2 regions of the Pseudomonas sp. FG36 genome follow, and region 2 is predicted to be linked to the other one. Evidence: predicted binding sites of a transcription regulator. Region 2 holds the regulator's gene; the other holds the start of a gene.
What was found. Region 2 encodes FliA, which starts transcription of late flagellar genes. Its sites were predicted from a motif close to CTAAAGTTTNNNNNNNNNNNGCCGNTAA; they were not measured.
Positions count from the first base shown of each region.

Region 1: ACODS9_RS12065 (flagellar protein MotY) is a predicted target of FliA. The motif match lies at 2,766-2,793, and genes of this name have one in related genera.

Region 1 covers NZ_JBMDJQ010000012.1:117,142-128,574, reverse strand. The annotation lists gene ACODS9_RS12075 (hypothetical protein) at 1-367, shown strand, start outside; gene ACODS9_RS12070 (argininosuccinate synthase) at 412-1,629, opposite strand; gene ACODS9_RS12065 (flagellar protein MotY) at 1,758-2,729, opposite strand; gene pyrC (dihydroorotase) at 2,860-3,906, shown strand; gene rnt (ribonuclease T) at 3,966-4,577, shown strand; gene ACODS9_RS12050 (peroxiredoxin) at 4,647-5,249, opposite strand; gene ACODS9_RS12045 (bacterioferritin-associated ferredoxin) at 5,463-5,684, shown strand; gene bfr (bacterioferritin) at 5,886-6,359, shown strand; gene grxD (Grx4 family monothiol glutaredoxin) at 6,430-6,765, opposite strand; gene ACODS9_RS12030 (molybdopterin oxidoreductase family protein) at 6,857-8,965, opposite strand; gene argF (ornithine carbamoyltransferase) at 9,330-10,250, shown strand; gene ACODS9_RS12020 (ABC transporter ATP-binding protein) at 10,247-11,356, shown strand.
Region 2 covers NZ_JBMDJQ010000014.1:101,649-113,081, reverse strand. The annotation lists gene ACODS9_RS13465 (chemotaxis protein CheW) at 1-260, opposite strand, end outside; gene ACODS9_RS13460 (CheW domain-containing protein) at 328-1,248, opposite strand; gene ACODS9_RS13455 (ParA family protein) at 1,248-2,036, opposite strand; gene motD (flagellar motor protein MotD) at 2,115-2,972, opposite strand; gene ACODS9_RS13445 (flagellar motor protein) at 2,976-3,716, opposite strand; gene ACODS9_RS13440 (protein-glutamate methylesterase/protein-glutamine glutaminase) at 3,716-4,840, opposite strand; gene ACODS9_RS13435 (chemotaxis protein CheA) at 4,886-7,099, opposite strand; gene ACODS9_RS13430 (protein phosphatase CheZ) at 7,112-7,900, opposite strand; gene ACODS9_RS13425 (chemotaxis response regulator CheY) at 7,920-8,294, opposite strand; gene fliA (RNA polymerase sigma factor FliA) at 8,399-9,139, opposite strand; gene fleN (flagellar synthesis regulator FleN) at 9,136-9,969, opposite strand; gene flhF (flagellar biosynthesis GTPase FlhF) at 10,084-11,397, opposite strand; gene flhA (flagellar biosynthesis protein FlhA) at 11,409-11,433, opposite strand, start outside.

The DNA.
Region 1 (11,433 bases), on a different contig from region 2:
AGACAGCCAGACCCTGTACACCTGGTTCCTGGTGGGCTTCCCGTTCTTCCTTACCGTACTGTTCTTTCTCACCCTGAACTTCAACACTCGCTCGCTGTTTGCACCGGACAGGGAGGCCAACAGCGCCCGCAAGCCTGTACACACATCTGCCGCAGGGAGCAAAGGCGCGATGATCATCGCCATTTCCGGAGCCGACAGTCAGAAGATCATCGAAAACCATGTACTGCGAATGATCGACCGCCCCCACGGGCGACAACGACGCTGGGTGCTATACAACCTGGATACGCGCACCTGCATCCATCTCTCAGCCGCGCCCATGCAGGATGACGAGAGCCCGTCCACCACCCAGGCAGAAACCCAGGCATGAAAAAACCCGGCCTAGGCCGGGTTTCTTCTTACGCTCGAGGCAGCTTACAGCAGCGAACGGCCTTTGTTGGCCGCGATACGCATACGCAATGCATTGAGCTTGATGAAGCCTGCGGCATCGGCCTGGTTGTAAGCCCCGCCGTCTTCCTCGAAGGTCGCGATGTTGGCATCGAACAGCGAATCGTCCGACTTGCGGCCCACGACAGTGACATTGCCCTTGTACAGCTTCAGGCGGACAACGCCATTCACGTTGAGCTGCGAGGCATCGATCATCTGCTGCAGCATCAGACGCTCCGGGCTCCACCAGTAGCCGGTGTAGATCAGGCTGGCGTACTTGGGCATCAGCTCATCCTTCAGGTGAGCGACTTCGCGGTCCAGGGTGATCGACTCGATGGCGCGGTGAGCCTTGAGCATGATGGTACCGCCCGGGGTCTCGTAGCAACCGCGCGACTTCATGCCGACATAGCGGTTCTCGACGATGTCCAGGCGACCGATGCCGTTGGCGCCGCCAATGCGGTTGAGGTCGGCCAGCACGGTGGCCGGGGTCTTCTCGACGCCGTCGATGGCGACGATGTCACCGTTGCGGTAGGTCAGCTCGATGTAGGTGGCCTGGTCCGGGGCGTTCTCCGGGGAGACGCTCCATTTCCACATGTCTTCCTCGTGCTCGGTCCAGGTATCTTCCAGGACACCGCCTTCGTAGGAGATGTGCAGCAGGTTGGCGTCCATCGAATACGGCGACTTCTTCTTGCCGTGACGCTCGATCGGGATGCCGTGCTTCTCGGCGTAATCCATCAGCTTCTCGCGGGACAGCAGGTCCCACTCACGCCATGGCGCGATGACCTTGACGCCAGGCTTGAGCGCGTAGGCGCCCAGCTCGAAACGTACCTGGTCGTTGCCCTTGCCGGTGGCACCGTGGGAAATGGCGTCGGCGCCGGTTTCGTTGGCGATCTCGATCAGGCGCTTGGCGATCAGCGGGCGGGCGATGGAAGTACCCAGCAGGTACTCGCCTTCGTAGACGGTGTTGGCGCGGAACATCGGGAAGACGAAATCACGCACGAACTCTTCGCGCAGGTCATCGATGTAGATTTCTTTCACGCCCATCGCCTGGGCCTTGGCGCGGGCCGGCTCGACCTCCTCGCCCTGGCCGAGGTCAGCGGTGAAGGTCACCACTTCACAGTTGTAGGTGTCCTGCAGCCACTTGAGAATCACCGAAGTATCAAGGCCGCCGGAATACGCCAATACGACCTTTTTTACGTCCGCCATGCCATCACTCCACGGGGTTGTACGGAAAGCCGATGATTCTACCGGCCTTGCCGAAAAATTTACAATGGGGCGACAGCTTGTGACGACAAAGCGACAGGAATTGTCGAGAGCGCGACCCGCTGTCGCACTCAGGATTTCGCTGGAGCGGGCTGGGCGGAAGCGGCCGCAGGCGTCGCGGGCGCAGGTGCGGTAGCCGCGGGCGCCGGGGCCGCCGGTGGCGCCGGTTTCTCCAGCGGTTTCTCGACCGGTGTCACGCGCTCGAGCTGGATGTTCACCCGGCGGTTGCGCGCCCGGTTGGCGGCAGAGTTGTTCTTGGCCAGCGGATAGCGTTCGCCGTGGAAGCGCACGGTGATCTGCTCTTCCGGCACGCCATGGGCCTTGAGGTAGTCGGCCACCGCCAACGCCCGTCGGCGCGAGGTGTCGCGGTTGGTCAGGCGGTTGCCGCTGTTGTCGGAGTGGCCGTTGAGCTCGATGTGATTGACCGTCGGATCGGCCTTCAAATAGTCCAGCAGCACATCCAGGCGCGCACGCGCCGAGCTGTCCAGTTCGATCCCGCCTCCGGGGAAACCAACCTGGGTCTGGCGGATCTGGTCATAGTTCATCGGCAGCAGCTTGGCGGCGCACAGCTGGTAGTCGCTGTAGGCCTTGGCGAAGCTGACTGGCATCACCTGCACTTGCATCGGCCGGCCACCCTCGCCCCGATAGTTGCGCACCACCGTGCTGCGGCCATCGAGCAGGCCATTGATCAGGCGGCTGGCCTGGCCTTGACTGGAGGTGAACAACACACCAGTGCGGGCCATGTGCACCGCACCGAGGTTGATATCGCCCCGCCCTGGCTGCCAGGGGGCTGCGGCGGCCAGCAAGGTGGCTGACCCTGCGCCGAGGACGTTGCTGTCGGAGCGCAGCTGGAAGGTCGGTTGTTCGCCGGCACGGCGCACGAACTCGCCGCTGCCGAAACCGTCGATCGGCTGGATCAGGCGACATTCGAACTGGTCACCCTCGACTTTCCAGGCGACGTTCTCCACGCGGGTCTGGAAGGTCATGGCCCCGGCCGGCAGGCTGGCGACAAGGGTGAACAGGGCTAGGTAACGCTGGCGCACGGTCGGCTCCACTGATTCTGACGGCTTACCTGAATGCTATCGGACGCCTGTCGGAAAACTTGATAGCCGTGCTCGAACAGGGGTTTTCCGGTAGCATTGGCTTCTGAGTTCGACCCGCCTGGAATCTCCAATGTCCGATCGCCTGACCCTCCTGCGCCCCGACGACTGGCACATCCATCTGCGCGATGGTGCCGTCCTGCCTCACACCGTCGGTGACGTGGCGCGTACCTTCGCCCGCGCCATCATCATGCCCAACCTGGTTCCGCCGGTGCGCAACGCCGTCGAGGCCGATGCCTACCGCGCCCGCATCCTTGCCGCACGCCCCGCCGGCAGCCGTTTCGAGCCACTGATGGTGCTGTATCTTACCGACCGCACCAGCCCGGAAGACATCCGCGCCGCCAAGGCCAGCGGGATCGTGTACGCCGCCAAGCTGTACCCGGCCGGCGCCACCACCAACTCCGATTCGGGCGTGACCAGCATCGACAACATCTTCCCGGCAATCGAGGCACTGGCCGAAACCGGCATGCCCCTGCTGGTGCACGGTGAGGTCACGCGCAGTGAAATCGACGTGTTCGACCGCGAGAAGCGTTTCATCGACGAGCACATGCGCCGCCTGGTCGAGCGTTTCCCGACCCTGAAAGTGGTGTTCGAGCACATCACCACCAGCGACGCCGCGCAGTTCGTCACCGAGGCGCCGGCCAACGTCGGTGCCACCATCACTGCCCAGCACCTGCTGTACAACCGCAACCACATGCTGGTTGGCGGTATCCGCCCGCATTTCTATTGCCTGCCGATCCTCAAGCGCAACACCCACCAGGTAGCGTTGCTGGATGCCGCGACCAGCGGCAACCCGAAATTCTTCCTCGGTACCGACTCGGCGCCTCACGCCAAGCATGCCAAGGAAGCCGCCTGCGGCTGCGCCGGCTGCTATACCGCCTACGCCGCCATCGAGTTGTATGCCGAGGCGTTCGAGCAGCGCAACGCACTGGACAAGCTCGAAGGCTTCGCCAGCAAGCATGGCCCTGATTTCTACGGCCTGCCGCGCAATACCGACACCATCACCCTGGTGCGTGAGCAATGGACAGCGCCGGACAGCCTGCCCTTCGGTGACACCACCGTCATTCCCCTGCGCGCTGGTGAAACACTGCGCTGGCGCCTGCAGGAGGACCACGCGTGAGCGAAGATCTTTACGAAGACGACCAGGACAGCCAGGTCAGCAGTGGCTCGCGCCATCCCATGGCCGAGCGTTTCCGCGGCTACCTGCCTGTGGTGGTGGATGTCGAGACCGGTGGTTTCAACAGCGCCACCGACGCGCTGCTGGAGATTGCCGCCGTCACCATCGGCATGGATGAAAAGGGCTTCCTGTTCCCCGAGCACACCTACTTCCATCGGGTCGAACCGTTCGAAGGGGCCAATATCGAGGCCGCCGCGCTGGAGTTCACCGGCATCAAGCTCGATCACCCGCTGCGCATGGCGGTGAGCGAGGAAAGTGCACTGACCGATATTTTCCGCGGCGTGCGCAAGGCGCTGAAGGCCAATGGCTGCAAGCGGGCGATCCTGGTGGGGCATAACAGCAGCTTCGACCTGGGTTTCCTCAACGCTGCCGTTGCGCGCAACGATATCAAGCGCAACCCGTTCCACCCGTTCTCCAGCTTCGACACCGCCACCCTCGCTGGCCTCGCCTACGGCCAGACAGTGCTGGCCCGAGCCTGCCAGAGCGCGGACATCGACTTCGACGGCCGTGAAGCGCATTCGGCACGTTACGACACCGAGAAGACTGCCGAGCTGTTCTGCGGCATCGTCAATCGCTGGAAAGAGATGGGCGGCTGGCGCGATTTCAACGACTGATCGCACGCTTGCAGCTTGAAGCATAAAAAAACCGGCCACCAGGGCCGGTTTTTTTATGCGCTTGGCAAATTACAGCTTGCCAGCGTTCTCGCTCAGGTAAGCCGCGACGCCTTCCGGCGAAGCGTTCATGCCCTTGTCGCCTTTCTTCCAGTTGGCCGGGCAGACTTCGCCGTGCTCTTCGTGGAATTGCAGGGCGTCGACCAGGCGCAGCAGCTCGTCCATGTTGCGGCCCAGCGGCAGGTCGTTGACGATCTGCGAGCGGACAACACCGTTGGTGTCGATCAGGAAGGCGCCACGGAAGGCCACGCCGCCTTCGGACTCGACGTCGTAGGCCTTGCAGATTTCGTGGGTCATGTCGGCTGCCAGGGTGTACTTGACCTGGCCGATGCCGCCATTGTTGACCGGGGTGTTGCGCCAGGCGTTGTGGGTGAAGTGCGAGTCGATCGACACGCCGATCACTTCAACGTTACGCGCCTGGAAGTCAGGGATGCGGTTGTCCAGGGCGATCAGCTCGGACGGGCAGACGAAGGTGAAGTCCAGTGGGTAGAAGAACACCAGGCCGTACTTGCCCTTGATGGCCGAGGCCAGGTTGAAGCTGTCAACGATCTCGCCGTTGCCCAGCACGGCTGGAACGGTGAAGTCCGGGGCTTGTTTGCCAACGAGTACGCTCATTCGATCTCTCCTGATGAGGGGTGAAAAACCTTGCCCGGGCGGAACGCGTCCCCCGGATCCAGCAAAGGCCGACCATCATACACAGCTTTGCGTGACAGGCCGAATCTCAACCGCCGGTCGCTCTGGAACGCACCTTACACAAAGTGTTTTGACAAGCATTCTCATTACCATTACTCTCCAACGCATCGACTCAACCCGCGATGGTCAGCCTTTATGTATGTGTGTCTTTGTGTCGGTGTCACCGACGGACAGATCCGCGATGCGATCTACGAAGGATGCTGCAGCTACAAGGAAGTGCGAGCCGCCACCAATGTGGCCAGCCAGTGCGGCAAGTGCGCCTGCCTCGCCAAGCAGGTGGTACGCGAAACCCTCACCGAGCTGCAACTGAGCCAGCAGGCCGTCCTGCCCTACCCCGTTGAATTCAACGCGGCGTAATTTCCCCAAATTCGAAGAACCGGACCCAGTGTCCGGTTTTTTTATGCCCGTAATTCAATAAGTTAGCGCTCGAACGCGGTTCACAAACATTCTTATTCCGATTAATTTTCACTTATTATTCAATAACTTAGGTTTGACATAGATAGTTGCGGGGCTCAAACTTGTTTGCATTGGCTCAACTTCTACAGGGCAGACCCCATCATGAAAGGCGACGTAAGCGTCATCCAGCATCTCAACAAGGTCCTCGGAAACGAGCTGGTCGCAATCAACCAGTACTTCCTGCATGCGCGCATGTACGAAGATTGGGGCCTGAACAAAATCGGCAAACTCGAGTACAAAGAGTCCATCCAGGCGATGAAGGATGCTGACAAGCTGATCAAGCGCATCCTCTTCCTCGAAGGCATTCCCAACGTCCAGGACCTGGGCAAGCTCATGATCGGCGAGCACACCAAGGAGATGCTCGACTGCGATCTGAAGCTCGAGAAAAAGGCCCACGCCGACCTGAAAGCCGCCATCGCCCATTGTGAAACCGCTGGCGACTTCGGTTCGCGCGACGTGCTCGAGGACATCCTCGAGGACCAGGAAGAGCACATCGATTGGCTGGAGACTCAACTGGGCCTGATCGACAAGATCACTATCGAGAACTACCTGCAGTCGCAGATGGGCGAAGAGTAACTGCTCGAACGACGCCAACAAAAAGCCCCGCTATTGCGGGGCTTTTGCATCCTGGCGAGGAACGCCGGAATCAGGCTTCGGAAGCCTTGGCCTTGGCGGCCGCATCCTTGATCAGGGTCTGCAGTTCACCATTTTCGAACATCTCGATCATGATGTCGCTGCCGCCGACCAGTTCACCCGCCACCCACAGTTGCGGGAAGGTAGGCCAATTGGCGTACTTGGGCAGGTTGGCGCGGATTTCCGGGTTCTGCAGGATGTCGACATAAGCGAACTTCTCGCCACACCCCATCACGGCTTGCGAAGCCTTGGCCGAGAAACCGCACTGCGGGGCATTCGGCGAACCTTTCATGTAAAGCAGAATGGTGTTGTTGGCGATCTGCTCTTTGATTGTATCGATGATATCCATGAAGCACCTCGGCTGAACTTTCCGACTGGGTCGTCGGCACGGTGACGCATTGTATCGGAAAGCCGAGCGACGTGCTCGGCCTTGCCGATGCTCAGGCGGCCTCCACTTGCACAGGTACGCCATTGAGAGCGGCGTTGCCGGATACGCCATCACGCAAGTGCTCGTCGGTCAGGTCATTGGCACTCACTCCCGGCTGTGCACCGGCCACCTGCAAGCGCGCGCCCTGGCGCCCATGACCGTAGCCGTGGGGCAGGCTGACCACCCCTGGCATCATCTCCTCGCTGGCTTGGACAGGCACTTCGATCACGCCCGTGCGCGAGCGGATCCGCACCATCTGCCCATCTTGCAACTGGCGGTGGCGCAGATCATCCGGATGCATCAGCAGATGATGCCGCGGCTTGCCTTTGACCAGCCGATGATAGTTGTGCATCCAGGAATTGTTGCTGCGCACATGGCGACGGCCGATCAGCAACAACTGGCCTGCCGTCGGCGCTGCCTGCCGGGCCAGGCGCTGCAGGTCACCGAGCAGTACCGCCGGTGCGGCTTCGACTTTGCCGCCAGCCGTGCGCAAGCGTACCGCGAGGTTAGCACCCAGCGGCCCTAGATCCAGGCCGTGGGGGTATTCATCGAGCATCTGCAGGGAAAGCTTCCAGGACGAGTCGTCACCATAAGGGCCCTTGCGCAAGGCAAAGTCGATCATCCGTGCCGGTGGCAGGGTCGCCTTGAGCTCGACCTGCGCACGCTGGGCAAAGGCCTCGGCCAGGCCTACGAAAATCTCCCAGTCATGCAGCGCTCCCTCCGGTTTGGGCAGGATCGCCCGGTTGAAGCGGGTGACGTTGCGTACCGCCAGCAGGTTGAAGGTGGAATCGTAGTGGTCATTCTCCAGCGCCGAGGTGGAAGGCAGGATCAGGTCGGCATGACGCGTGGTCTCGTTGATGTAGAGGTCGATGCTGAGCATGAACTCCAGGCCGGCCAAGGCCTCGTCCAGGCGCCGCCCGTTGGGCGTGGACAGCACTGGGTTGCCGGCCACGGTCACCAACGCCCGGACCTGCCCGTCACCGGGCTCGAGGATCTCCTCGGCCAAGGCCGAGACCGGCAGCTCGCCAGCATATTCGGGCAACCCCGAGACGCGGCTGCGCCACTGGTCGAAGTGGCCACCCGAGGTGCTGCCGACCAGATCGACCGCCGGCTCGGTGCATAACGCACCACCAACCCGATCAAGGTTGCCGGTGACCAGGTTGATCAATTGCACCAGCCAGTGGCACAACGAGCCGAAGGCCTGGGTCGATACCCCCATCCGGCCATAGCACACCGCCTTGTCGGCAGCGGCGAAGTCCCGCGCCAATTGGCGGATGTCCTCGGCCGGGATGCCGCACAACGCGCTCATGCTGACGGCATCGAACGGCAGGATCGCCTCGCGCACCTGCTCCAGACCATTGATCGGCAGGTGCGAGCCACGGGCCAGGCCCTCGTCGAACAGGGTATGCAACAGGCCACACAGCAGCGCTGCGTCGCCACCAGGGCGAATGAACAGGTGTCGATCGGCGAGTAACGCCGTCTCGCTGCGCCGCGGATCCACCACCACCAGCTGCCCGCCCCTGGCCTTGAGTGCCTTCAGGCGTTTTTCCACATCTGGGACGGTCATGATGCTGCCATTGGACGCCAGGGGATTGCCGCCAAGAATCAGCATGAACTGCGTGTGGTCGATGTCCGGGATGGGCAGCAACAGGCCATGGCCGTACATCAGGTGGCTGGTCAGGTGCTGCGGCAGCTGGTCCACCGAGGTGGCCGAGAAGCGGTTGCGGGTCTTGAGCAGGCCGAGGAAGTAGTTGCTGTGGGTCATTAAGCCATAGTTGTGCACGCTGGGGTTGCCCTGGTAGACCGCCACTGCATTGCGCCCATGGGCCTGCTGCACCGCCCACAGCCGCTCTGCGGCGAAGGCGAAGGCCTCGTCCCAGCCGATCGCCTGCCACTGGTCACCGATACGCCGATGAGGCTGGCGCAGGCGATCAGGGTCCTCCTGGATGTCCTGCAGGGCGACCGCCTTGGGGCAGATGTGGCCACGGCTGAACGGATCCTGCGGATCGCCCTTGATCGAGCTGATCCGCGGCGGCCCTTCTGCCTCATGGGTAACTTCGATGTTCAGGCCGCAAATGGCTTCGCACAGGTGACAGGCTCGGTGATGCAGGGTCTTGGTCATGGCCGCCTCTGCCTTGTTGTTCTGAAGGTTCGACTATGCGCCGCACCTACCGGGCATGCCAGCGCGCTTCGCGGCGTGAATCGGGCGACATCAGGCCGACGATTCGCGACGATGGGTTTGCCAAAATCGAGGTAAGCCGTGTACAACCTCTGTAGCAAATAAAAAACAGCTGCTCGCCAAAGGCTTACGACACCCTTTGACACAGAGGCGCTGTTTCCCCTCTTGGTTTCAGGCGACATTTAATTATAGTATTGCGCCTTTCCCTATTCCGTCCGCCCCGTGCGGCTTACGCCGCAGGTCACTCCCGTTGTCAACAAAACCCATACGGTCGACCTGCAAAACGTTGCAGATAAGGTAGTCAATCATGAGCGCTAGGCACTTTCTCTCCCTGCTGGATTTCACCGCTGACGAATTGCTCGGCGTGATCCGTCGCGGCATCGAGCTGAAGGACCTGCGTAAACGAGGCGTGCTGTTCGAGCCGTTGAAGAACCGTGTACTGGGGATGATCTTCGAGAAATCCTCGACCCGTACCCGAGTGTCCTTCGAAGCGGGCATGATCCAGCTTGGCGGCCAGGCGATCTTCCTGTCGCCGCGCGACACCCAGCTGGGCCGCGGCGAGCCGATCGCCGACAGCGCCATCGTGCTGTCGAGCATGGTCGACGCAGTGATGATCCGTACCCACGCCCACAGCACCCTCACCGAATTCGCCGCCAATTCGAAGGTGCCAGTCATCAACGGCCTGTCCGACGAATCGCACCCCTGCCAGTTGCTGGCCGACATGCAGACCTTCTTCGAACACCGTGGCGCGATCCAGGGCAAGACCGTGGCCTGGGTCGGCGACGGCTTCAACATGTGCAACTCCTATATCGAAGCTGCCGTGCAGTTCGATTTCCAACTGCGCATCACTTGCCCTGAAGGCTACGAGCCCGATCCGCGCTTCCTGCAACTGGGTGGCGACCGCGTGCAGATCATCCGGGATCCGAAGGAAGCCGTGCGCGGCGCCCACCTGGTAACCACGGATGTCTGGACTTCCATGGGCCAGGAAGAGGAAACTGCACGGCGCCTGGCGCATTTCGCGCCTTACCAGGTCACCCGCGAACTGCTCGACCTGGCGGCACCCGACGCCCTGTTCATGCATTGCCTGCCCGCCCACCGTGGCGAGGAAATCAGCCAGGACCTGCTCGACGACCCCCGTTCGGTCGCCTGGGACGAAGCTGAGAACCGCCTGCATGCGCAGAAGGCACTTCTGGAATTCCTTGTAGAACCGGCTTACCACCACGCATGAGTCAACAGCTACTGCTCAACCTGCGCAACCTGGCCTGTGGCTATGGCGACCAGCGCATCGTCCAGAACCTCAACCTGCACCTCAACGCAGGCGACATTGGTTGCCTGCTGGGGTCCTCTGGTTGCGGCAAGACCACCACGCTGCGCGCCATCGCCGGGTTCGAGCCGGTGCACGAAGGCGAGATCCAGCTGGGCGGCGAGGTCATCTCCCGCGCCGGGTTCACCCTGGCACCGGAGAAACGCCGCATCGGCATGGTGTTCCAGGACTACGCGCTGTTCCCCCACCTGACCGTCGCGCAGAACATCGCCTTCGGTATCGGCAAGCACCCGCGCCAGGCGGCGGTGGTCGAGGAGATGCTCGAGCTGGTCAAGCTGGCCGGCCTCGGCGGGCGTTACCCGCACGAGTTGTCGGGCGGCCAGCAGCAACGCGTGGCCCTGGCCCGTGCGCTTGCACCGGAGCCACAGCTGCTGTTGCTTGACGAGCCGTTCTCCAACCTCGACGTGGAGCTGCGCCGACGCTTGAGCCACGAGGTCCGCGACATCCTCAAGAGCCGCGGCACCAGCGCCATCCTGGTCACCCACGACCAGGAAGAAGCCTTTGCCGTCAGCGATCATGTGGGGGTATTCAAGGAGGGGCGCCTGGAGCAGTGGGACACGCCCTACAACCTCTACCACGAGCCGCAGACCCCGTTCGTCGCCAGCTTCATCGGCCAGGGATACTTCATTCGCGGCCAGATGAGCAGCCACGAAGCAGTAGCCACCGAACTCGGCGAGCTGCGCGGCAACCGGGCCTATACCATGGCACCGGGAAGCTCGGTGGATGTGCTGTTGCGCCCCGACGACATCATCCATGCCCCCGACAGCACGCTGCGGGCACAGGTCATCGGCAAAAGCTTCCTCGGCGCTTCGACCTTGTATCGCCTGCAGCTTCCCACCGGCAGCCAGCTCGAAGCGATCTTCCCCAGCCACAACGACCACTTGCTCGGCCAGGACGTCGGCATCGCCGTCGCCGCCGATCATCTCGTGCTGTTCCCGGTGCCTGGTAGCGTTGCCGCGCAGCTACCGCGCCAGGAGAATGGCGTGCGTCGCATCAGCTCGGCGCTCTGAGGTTCGACAGCAGCGCGTGGCAAGCCCGTTTCCACGTCCTGTAAACAGGCGTGGGGCGGGCTCGCCCGATCACCTTG
Region 2 (11,433 bases):
ATGACGATACGGGTGTTGTCGGTGACTTCGCTCGACATCAGGCCGAAGCGCTGGCGGGTGTCGATCACCGTCACCACGTTGCCGCGCAGGTTGATGATGCCCAGCACATAGCTGGGGGCGCCCGGTACCGGGGCGATCTCGGTGTAGCGCAGGACTTCCTGCACCTGCATGACATTGATGCCGTAGGACTCGTTGTCCAGACGGAAGGTTACCCACTGCAGGATCGGATCTTCGGAACCTTGTGCAGACGACTTTTTCATTCCCCTAGCCCTCAAAATCCGCCATTGGCGGTGTGCTCTGTATTGCCGCGGCAGTAGCGGCGTTGATTCAGTTGTGTTTGGTGTTCATCTGCTTGACCGCGCCACTGGCAATCAGCTCGGCCAGTTCGGCGACATCGAGCAGCGCGCACATGTGTTCAATCACCGTGCCGGCCAACCATGGGCGTTGGCCACGCTGGCTGCGCCATTTGATCTCGTTCGGGTCCAGGCGCAGCGAGCGGCTGACCTGGTGCACGGCCAGCCCCCATTCGTAGCCCTGGACCGAAATGACGTATTGCAGGCCCTGGCGGAAGTCGTCCCGGTAGCGGTCAGGCATGACCCAGCGGGCAGTATCCAGCACCTTGAGGTTGCCCGCCTGGCAGGTGAGGATGCCGAGGAACCAGTCCGGCTGGCCGAACAGCGGCGTCAGCTCCTGGCCGGCCAGGGTATAGATCGAGCCCAGGCACACCAGCGGTACCGCCAGGGTCAGCCCGGCGACATCGAACAGCAGGCATTCGAATGGTTCGGCGGCCCATTCAGGGCGCCCATCGACCGTCGCCGGAGGTGTTGGCGCGGCAGGCGCCGCCGGCACGTGCAGCTCCACCAGTGGCGTCGCCGGCTCGATGGCCGGGGCTTCGGTCAACAGCGGGATGCTGGCTTCAGCCACCACCTCGCGCTCGACCACTGCTACCACCGGCTCCATGACAGGCGTGGCGGGCGGCAGCACGGTTGGCAGGACCTTGGCCTGCGGTTCGGCGAAGGGCCGGGACGCAGGCGCGGCTGGCATGACCTGGCGCTGAGCATCGCGGGCCTGCTCCTCGCGGACCGCCGCCTCGAACTCATCGCCGGGAGCCTGCTCCACGGGCGGCGCGACAGGCAGATCCCGCTCGGGCGGCAACTCGAACGGCTCGGTGGCTTCCTGCAGCAAACCATCAAGGTAGGACTGCAAGGCCATCTGTGGCTTGCTGGTGATGTGCGGTGCCTGGTTCATCAGGCCACCTGCAGCGCGGAGCGGTAGGTGAGCAGATGCTTGAGCAGCGCCCGGTAGGCCACCACGCCACGGCTCTTGCCATCGAACTGCGAGGGCGTGACGCCGTTGCGGCTGGCATCGCGCAGGCGCGTATCCACCGGGATGTAGCCTTGCCAGACCTGATCGCCATAGGTGTCGCGCAGCACTTTCAAGGTACCCAGCGAAGCTTGCGTGCGGCGGTCGAACAGGGTCGGCACGATCTGGTACGGCAACGCCTGCTTGCGCGAACGGTTGATCATGCCCAGCGTGCCAACCATGCGCTCCAGGCCCTTGACCGCGAGAAACTCGGTCTGCACCGGGATCACCAACTGCTGACTGGCGGCCAGGGCGTTGACCATCAGCACGCCCAGCAAGGGTGGGCTGTCGATCAGGGCGAAGTCGAAATCCTGCCACAGCTGCGCCAGACTCTTGGCGATCACCAGGCCCAGGCCACTCTGGCCCGGCGACTGACGCTCGAGCACCGCCAACGCGGTGCTCGACGGCAGCAGCGAGATACGCTCGTCACTGGTGGGTAGCAGCAGCTGGCCTGGCAGCCCCTCGGGCACCGTGCCTTTGTGCAGGAACAGGTCGTAGCAGCTGTGCTCCAGCGCATCGGGGTTGTGCCCGAAATAACTGGTCATCGAGCCGTGCGGGTCGAGGTCGACCACGACCACGCGCTTGCCCGCCTCGGCCAGCAGGCCGGCCAAGGCGATGGTGGTGGTGGTCTTGCCGACGCCACCTTTTTGATTGGCTACTGCCCAGACTCTCATCGTGCGTTGCTTCCTCCCGGTATGGCCGCCTGCCCTGCCGGGAACGGTGTGAAGTTCAGTGACGGGGATTTGACGAAATCAGCCCCCGGTCCTCGGTGCTGGCGAGGCTGGTGCACTTTGTGTGCCAGCCCGGCGCATCGCCGCATCCGGGGTGGCGTTGGCGCTGCCGCTGCCGGTCAGGCTGCGACGCACCTCCAGATTGCGCGAAATCACCAGTACCACCCGGCGGTTGCGCGCACGGCCGTCGGCATTATCGTTGCTTGCCACCGGCTGGTACTCGCCGTACCCCACCGATGCCATGCGCGCCGGGTTGACCCCTTCCATGGCCAGCAAGCGGACGATGCTCGCGGCCCGCGCCGACGACAGCTCCCAGTTTGTAGGGTACTGGGCGGTGCGGATCGGCAGGTTGTCGGTGAAACCCTCGACGTGCACCGGGTTGGCGAACGGCCTGAGGATCTTCGCCACCTTCTCGATGATCTCGAAGGCGACATCACTGGGCATGGCATCGGCGCTGGCGAACAACAGCGAGGAGTTGAGCTCGATCTCCACCCACAGTTCATTACCGCGCACGGTCATCTGGTTGGACTTGATCAGGTCGCCGAAGGCGTCACGCACATCGTCGGTGATGGTCTTGAGCGGGTCGACGCTGGTCTGTGCCAGGCCCGCGTCGGTCTGCTCGCTGTCCTTGATCAACGGCTCGGCCGGTTTGACGCTCAGCGGTCGCTCGTCGCCGATCGGGATCGGCTTCATGCTGCGCTCGGGGTCGTTGAACACCCCGATCAGTGCCTGGGAAATCTGCTTGTACTTGCCTTCGTTAATCGACGAAATCGAGTACATGACCACGAAGAAGGCGAACAGCAGGGTAATGAAGTCAGCATACGAGACCAGCCAGCGTTCGTGGTTCTCGTGCTCTTCGATCTTGCGACGGCGGGCCATGGCTTACTCCATGAAGCCTTGCAGCTTCAGCTCGATCGAGCGTGGGTTCTCGCCTTCGGCGATCGACAGCAGGCCTTCGAGCAGCATCTCGCGGTAACGCGACTGGCGCAGGGTGATGGCCTTGAGCTTGTTGGCGACCGGCAGCAGAATCAGGTTGGCACTGGCCACGCCATAGATGGTGGCGACGAAGGCCACGGCGATGCCGTTGCCCAGTTGCGACGGATCGGCGAGGTTGCCCATCACATGGATCAGGCCCATTACCGCGCCGATGATACCGATGGTCGGCGCGTAGCCGCCCATGCTCTCGAACACCTTGGCGGCCTGGATGTCACGGGACTCCTGGGTCAAAAAGTCGACTTCGAGGATGCTGCGGATGGCTTCCGGCTCGGCGCCGTCGACCAGCAACTGCAGGCCTTTGCGCGCATAGGGATCGGGCTCGGCATCGGCCACGCCTTCCAGGCCCAGCAGGCCTTCCTTGCGCGCCGTCAGGCTCCAGTTCACCACCCGGTCGATGCCGCCGGCCAGGTCCACCCGTGGCGGGAAGAAAATCCAGCGAATGATCTGCAGGGCACGCTTGAACGACGACAGCGGCGACTGCAGCAATGCCGCCGCCAGGGTACCGCCCAGCACGATCAGCGCCGCCGGGCCGTTGATCAACGCACCGACGTGGCCGCCCTCCATGAAGTTGCCGCCGACGATGGCGACAAAGGCGAGGATCAGGCCGATCAGGCTCAACACATCCATCAGACGCACGCCTCGACCAGGTGCTTGCCGATCTCGTCCAGGCTGTAGACGGCGTCGGCGAGGTTGGCCTTGACGATGGCCATGGGCATGCCATAGATCACGCAGCTGGCTTCATCCTGCGCCCACACGGTGCTGCCACCCTGCTTGAGCAGGCGCGCGCCTTCGCGGCCATCGGCGCCCATGCCGGTGAGGACCACCGAGAGCACCTTGTCGCCGTAGGACTTGGCGGCGGAGCCGAAGGTGATGTCCACGCAGGGCTTGTAGTTCAGGCGTTCGTCGCCCGGCAGGATCTTCACCGTGCCACGGCCGTCGACCATCATCTGCTTGCCACCCGGGGCCAACAGGGCCAGGCCCGGGCGCAGTACGTCACCGTCCTCGGCCTCCTTGACACTGATCTTGCACAGTTTGTCCAGGCGCTCGGCGAAGGCCTTGGTGAAAGCCGCCGGCATGTGCTGGATGAGCACGATCGGCGCCGGGAAACCGGCGGGCAGTTGGGTCAGCACCCGCTGCAGCGCCACCGGACCGCCCGTGGAGGTGCCGATGGCAACCAGCTTGTATGGTTTGCGCTTGGGTGCCGGCGAATGCGTGGCAGCCGGTGCCGCGGCGCGGGCCGGGGCGGCAGTGCGCGCAGGCGCGGTACCGGCGAAGCTGCTGGCTGGGGCATGGCTGCTGGCCGGTGCCGGCGCTGCGGCCGGTGCCGGGCTGGAATAGGCACTGAAACGGCGGTTGCTGCGCGAGATGGTGTGGACCTTCTCGCACAGCATCTGCTTGACCTTCTCCGGGTTACGCGAGATGTCTTCGAAATTCTTCGGCAGGTAGTCGACCGCACCGGCATCCAGGGCGTCGAGGGTGACGCGGGCGCCTTCGTGGGTCAGCGAGGAGAACATCAATACCGGCGTCGGGCAGCGCTGCATGATGTGACGCACTGCGGTGATGCCGTCCATCATGGGCATTTCATAGTCCATGGTGATGACATCGGGCTTGAGCGCCAGCGCCTGGTCGATCGCTTCCTTGCCGTTGGTCGCGGTACCCACGACCTGGATCGTCGGGTCGGACGCGAGAATTTCCGAGACACGGCGGCGGAAGAAACCGGAATCATCCACCACCAGGACCTTGACTGCCATAAACACTCCGTTAGGCGGCGCACCCGCCTGGGCGCGCCACCGAAATCAAATACGCCGGGCGGCGTAACGCTTGAGCATGCTCGGGACGTCGAGGATCAGCGCGATACGGCCGTCACCGGTGATGGTCGCGCCGGACATGCCCGGGGTTCCCTGCAGCATCTTGCCCAGCGGCTTGATCACCACCTCTTCCTGGCCGACCAGCTGGTCGACCACGAAACCGATGCGCTGGGTGCCGACCGACAGGATCACCACATGACCTTCGTGCTGCTCCTCGTGCTCGTGGTCCTGGACCAGCCAGCGCTTGAGGTAGAACAGCGGCAGCGCCTTGTCGCGCACGATCACCACTTCCTGGCCGTCGACCACGTTGGTGCGCGACAGGTCGAGGTGGAAGATCTCGTTGACGTTGACCAGCGGGAAGGCGAACGCCTGGTTGGCCAGCATCACCATCAGCGTCGGCATGATCGCCAGGGTCAGCGGTACCTTGATGACGATCTTCGAGCCCTGGCCCTTGGCCGAGAAGATGTTGATCGAGCCGTTGAGCTGGGAAATCTTGGTCTTCACCACGTCCATACCGACACCGCGGCCGGACACATCGGAGATCTCGGTCTTGGTCGAGAAGCCCGGGGCGAAGATCAGGTTGTAGCAGTCCGACTCGCTCAGGCGGTCGGCCGCGTCCTTGTCCATCAGGCCCTTTTCCACGGCCTTGGCGCGCAGGATGCTCGGGTCCATGCCCTTGCCGTCGTCGGAAATCGACAGCAGGATGTGGTCACCTTCCTGCTCGGCGGACAGTACCACCCGACCCATGCGCGACTTGCCGGAGGCCTCACGCTCGTCGGGCATCTCGACGCCATGGTCGACGGCGTTGCGCACCAAGTGCACCAACGGGTCGGCCAGGGCCTCGACCAGGTTCTTGTCCAGGTCGGTTTCTTCGCCGACCAGTTCCAGGTTGATCTCTTTCTTGAGCTGGCGGGCCAGGTCGCGAACCAGGCGCGGGAAACGCCCGAAGACCTTCTTGATCGGCTGCATGCGCGTCTTCATGACCGCGGTCTGCAGGTCGGCGGTGACCACATCGAGGTTGGACACGGCCTTGGACATGGCCTCGTCACCGCTGTTAAGCCCCAGGCGCACCAGGCGGTTACGCACCAGCACCAGCTCGCCGACCATGTTCATGATCTCGTCCAGGCGCGCGGTGTCGACCCGCACGGTAGTCTCCGCCTCGCTGGCGCCATGCTTGTCGGCGGCCGGTGCTGGCGCCCGGGCCGGAGCGGCAGGCTTGGCAGCGGCTGGCGCGGGAGCAGGCGCCGGCGCAGGCTTGGCAACCGGCTTGGCTTCGGCCTTGGCCGCGACAGGTGCGGCAACAGCGGCGGTTGGTGCTTCGGCAACAACCGCCTCGCCAGAGAACTTGCCCTTGCCGTGCAACTGGTCGAGCAGCGCCTCGAATTCGTGTTCGGTGATGCTCTCGTCAGTCGCCGCTGGTGCCGCGCTGGCTGCAGGCGCAGCAACGCCAGGCAATGCGTCGACGGCGAAGGTGCCCTTGCCGTGCAACTGATCGAGCAGCGACTCGAACTCGTCGTCGGTGATCTCATCACTGGCAGGGGCAGCGGCCGCTGGCTCACTGGCAGCGGTATCGGGCGAAAACTGGCCTTTGCCGTGCAGCTGGTCGAGCAACGACTCGAATTCGGCGTCGGTAATCTCGTCACCACCCGCGCTGACCTGTTCACCCTGCAGTTGCTCGTGAACCTCGGCTTCGGCCTTGACTGCATCGAGCGAGTCGAGCAGTTGCTCGAACTCGGTGTCGGTGATGTCGGGCTCGGCAGCCGGCGCTTCGGCGACAACGGCCACCTCTACCGGTGCCGGCTCTTCGGCGCCAGCGGGCTCGGCCAGGCGCGACAGCGCCGCCAGCAGCTCGCGGGTGGCCGGCGTGACGTCGGTGCGCTCACGTACCTGGCCGAACATGCTGTTGACCGTGTCGAGTGCTTCGAGCACCACGTCCATCAGCTCCGCGTCGACCCGGCGCTCACCTTTGCGCAGGATGTCGAACACGTTCTCGGCAATGTGGCAGCACTCCACCAACTCATTGAGCTGAAGGAAGCCGGCGCCCCCTTTTACAGTGTGGAAACCGCGGAAAATCGCGTTGAGCAGATCCGCATCATCAGGCCGGCTTTCCAGCTCGACCAATTGCTCGGACAGTTGCTCGAGGATTTCGCCGGCTTCTACCAGGAAATCCTGAAGGATTTCTTCATCGGCGCCGAAGCTCATTAAACGTGCTCCTTAAAAACCCAGGCTGGACAACAGATCGTCGACATCGTCCTGGCTGGACACGACGTCTTCACGCTTATCGGCATGAATCTGCGGACCTTCACCCCGAGTCGGATGTTTTTCTTGATCTTTTTCAGCACGCAACTGCTGGTGGTCATGTTCGATACCGGCAAAGCGGTCGACCTGGCTTGCCATCAGCACGAGCTTGAGCAGATTGCTTTCGACTTCGGTGACCAGCGTGGTCACCCGTTTGATCACCTGGCCGGTGAGATCCTGATAATCCTGGGCCAGGACGATATCGTTGATATGGCCTGCGACCTTCTGATTACCTTCGGCGCTGTGCGTCAGGAAACTGTCCACACGCTTGACCAGCTCACGGAACTCCGGCGCCGCCACCTCGCGGCGCATGAAGCGCTGCCAGTCGGCGGACAGGCTCTGGGCCTCGGTAGCAAGGTCGTTGAGCACCGGGGTGCACGCCTCCGCCAGGTCCATGGTGCGGTTGGCCGCACCTTCGGTGAGGCGGACCACGTAGGAGAGGCGCTCGGCGGCATCGGTAATCTGCGACACTTCCTCGGCCTGCGGCATGGCCGGGTCGATCTGGAAGTTGACGATTGCACTGTGCAGTTCGCGGGTGAGCTTGCCGACTTCCTGATACAGCCCGCGGTCGCGGGTCTGGTTCAGTTGGTGGATCAGCTGCACCGCCTCACCGAACCGGCCGCGCTCGAGGCTCTCGACCAGCTCCTGGGCATGCTTCTTCAGGGTTGATTCGAACTCACCCAAAGAGTTGTTGGTTGACTCCATTGCGCCCCCCAGACGTGACTCAGCCGTTGACGCGTTCGAAGATCTTTTCGATCTTTTCTTTCAGCGCCAGGGCGGTGAAAGGCTTGACCACATAGCCGTTCACGCCGGCCTGGGCAGCTTCGATGATCTGCTCGCGCTTGGCTTCCGCGGTGACCATCAGTACCGGCAGGTGCTTGAGGCGCTCGTCGGCGCGAACGGCGCGCAGCAGGTCGATACCGGTCATGCCCGGCATGTTCCAGTCGGTCACCAGGAAATCAAAATGCTCGCTGGTGAGCATCGGCAGTGCCGTGTTGCCGTCATCAGCTTCCTTGACGTTGGTGAACCCCAGGTCACGCAACAGGTTCTTGATGATCCGCCGCATCGTCGAAAAGTCGTCAACGATGAGGATTTTCATGTCTTTGTTCAATTAGACCTCCAAGCAGTCTTTAACGCGCTCGGCGCCGAGCGCGCGCTCAATCAATTCGGCACTACAAAAAAACGACTGCACTGAACCCGGGTTCAACGTGCCCGCCACTCCCCAAGGCGGCTGCGCAAACGCGCGGCGCACTGGCTGTGCAACTGGCTGACACGCGATTCGCTGACCCCCAGCACCTCACCGATTTCCTTGAGGTTCAGCTCTTCGTCGTAGTACAGCGCCAGGACCAGGCGCTCGCGCTCCGGCAGGTTGGCGATCGCATCGGCCAGCGCAGCCTGGAAGCGCTCGTCTTCCAGGTCACGCGCTGGCTCCAGCTGGCCGCTGGCACCGTCCTCGTGCAGCCCTTCATGTTCGCCGTCCTGCAGCAGGTCGTCGAAACTGAACAGGCGGCTGCCCAAGGTGTCATTCAAAATCCCGTAGTAATCATCGAGACTCAATTGGAGTTCGGCAGCAACCTCGTGATCTTTAGCGTCGCGGCCAGTCTTTGCTTCGACACAGCGGATCGCGTCACTGACCATGCGCGTGTTGCGGTGCACCGAGCGTGGCGCCCAATCCCCCTTGCGCACCTCGTCGAGCATGGCGCCGCGAATACGGATACCGGCGTAGGTTTCGAAACTGGCACCCTTGCTGGCATCGTATTTGTTGGCCACTTCCAGCAAGCCGATCATCCCGGCCTGGATCAGATCCTCGACCTGGACGTTGGCCGGCAGGCGTGCCAGCAGGTGGTAGGCGATACGCTTGACCAACGGCGCGTAGCGCTCGATCAGCTCGTACTGCGCATCCTTGGCGGCCTTGCTGTACATCTTGAAACCGCTCGCGTTCATAGCACCGGCCCTGCACTGGTGGGCTGCACCAGGCGCTCGACAAAGAATTCCAGGTGCCCGCGCGGGTTGGCAGGCAGCGGCCAGCTGTCGACCTTCTGCGCGATGGCCTTGAACGCCAGCGCACACTTGGACCGAGGGAAGGCCTCATAGACCGCCCGCTGCTTCTGCACGGCCTTGCGCACGCATTCGTCGTAAGGCACGGCACCGACGTATTGTAGGGCGACGTCGAGGAAGCGGTCCGTGACCTTGGTCAACTTGGCGAAAAGGTTGCGGCCTTCCTGCGGGCTCTGGGCCATGTTGGCCAGCACACGGAATCGATTCATCCCGTAATCGCGGTTGAGCAGCTTGATCAGCGCGTAGGCGTCGGTGATCGAGGTCGGCTCGTCGCACACCACCAGCAGCACTTCCTGGGCGGCGCGGACGAAGCTGACCACCGAGTCACCGATACCCGCAGCCGTGTCGATCACCAGCACATCGAGGTTGTCGCCGATATCGCTGAAGGCCTGGATCAGGCCGGCGTGTTGCGCGGGCGCCAGGTGCACCATGCTCTGCGTGCCAGAGGCCGCCGGAACGATGCGCACACCACCCGGGCCTTGCAACAGCACATCGCGCAGCTCGCAGCGGCCTTCGATCACATCGGCGAGGGTGCGCTTGGGCGTGAGCCCCAGCAGAACGTCGACATTGGCCAGGCCCAGGTCGGCGTCCAGCAACATCACCCGGCGGCCGAGCTCGGCCAGCGCCAGGGACAGGTTCACTGAAACGTTAGTCTTGCCGACGCCACCTTTGCCACCGGTCACGGCGATCACCTGTACGGGATGCATGCTACCCATGTCTGTTCTTTACCTTGTCTCGCTTGGACCCAGGCCACATGAGGGGCTGAACATTCAAGGCCACGGTCCGGCCGGGCAACCCCATGATGTAGGTACTTTGCACAGTATTCACCCTCAACCCGCGCGCTTGCCAGGGCTGTGGTACAGATCAGCGAACATGTCGGCCATGGCCTCGTCGCTGGGCTCTTCCTGCAATTGCACACTGACGGCGCGGCTTACCAACTGGTGCTTGCGCGGTAGCTGCAGGTCGTCGGGAATGCGCGGCCCATCGGTCAGATAGGCCACCGGCAATTCATGACTGATGGCCAGGCTCAGCACTTCGCCGAGGCAGGCCGTTTCGTCGAGTTTGGTCAGGATGCACCCGGCCAGGCCGCAGCGCTTGTAGCTGTGGTAGGCGGCGGTGAGCACCTGCTTCTGGCTGGTGGTCGCCAGCACCAGGTAATTCTTCGCGGCGATGCCGCGCCCGGCCAGGGTCTCGAGCTGCATGCGCAGCGCCGGGTCGCTGGCCTGCAGGCCGGCGGTGTCGATCAGCACCACGCGTTTGCGCAGCAGCGGCTCCAGGGCCTGGGCCAGCGACTCGCCCGGGTCGACGTAGGTGACCGGCACATTGAGGATGCGGCCCAGCGTCTTGAGCTGTTCCTGGGCGCCGATGCGGAAGCTGTCCATGCTCACCAGCGCCAGGTTGTTCGCGCCGTACTTGAGCACGTAGCGCGCGGCCAGCTTGGCCAGCGTGGTGGTCTTGCCCATGCCGGCGGGGCCGACCATGGCGATCACCCCGCCCTCCTCGATCGGTTCGATCTCGGGCACGTCGATCATCCGCGCCAGATGCGCCAGGACCATGCGCCAGGCATGGCGTGGTTCTTCGATGCCGGCGGTGAGGTCGAGCAGCTCGCGGGCCAGGCCACCGGAAAGGCCGAGGCGCTGCAGCCGGCGCCAGAGGTTGGCCTGTTGCGGCTTGCTGCCTTGCAGCTGGCTCCAGGCGAGCGAACCGAGCTGGACTTCGAGCAGCTCGCGCAAGCCGGTCAGCTCGAAACGCATGGCATCGAACAGGCGTGGATCAACCGGTGCCGACGCCGGCGCGGCAACCGCCGCGGGCTCATCGACATGCTGCTCGATCAGCGGCTCCGAGGCGGTCAGCGGCTGCCCGGCGAACAATTGCCGGTTGCCGCCTTCGACGGCATCGCCACGCCCGGTCAGTTCGGCCTGGGCGGTAACGATGCGCGACTGGGTCTTGCGCAGCTCGTCTTCGAGCTCTGCGTTGGGCACGCGCGGGGCCAGGGCGGACAGCTTGTAGTCCAGCGCAGCCGTCAGCTCGACACCGCCGGCAATGCGCCGGTTGCCAATGATGGCGGCATCGGAGCCGAGCTCATCACGGACCAGCTTCATGGCCTGACGCATATCGGCGGCAAAAAAACGCTTAACTTGCATAACCCACTACCTCAGCCGTTGGGGCCCACGGTGGCA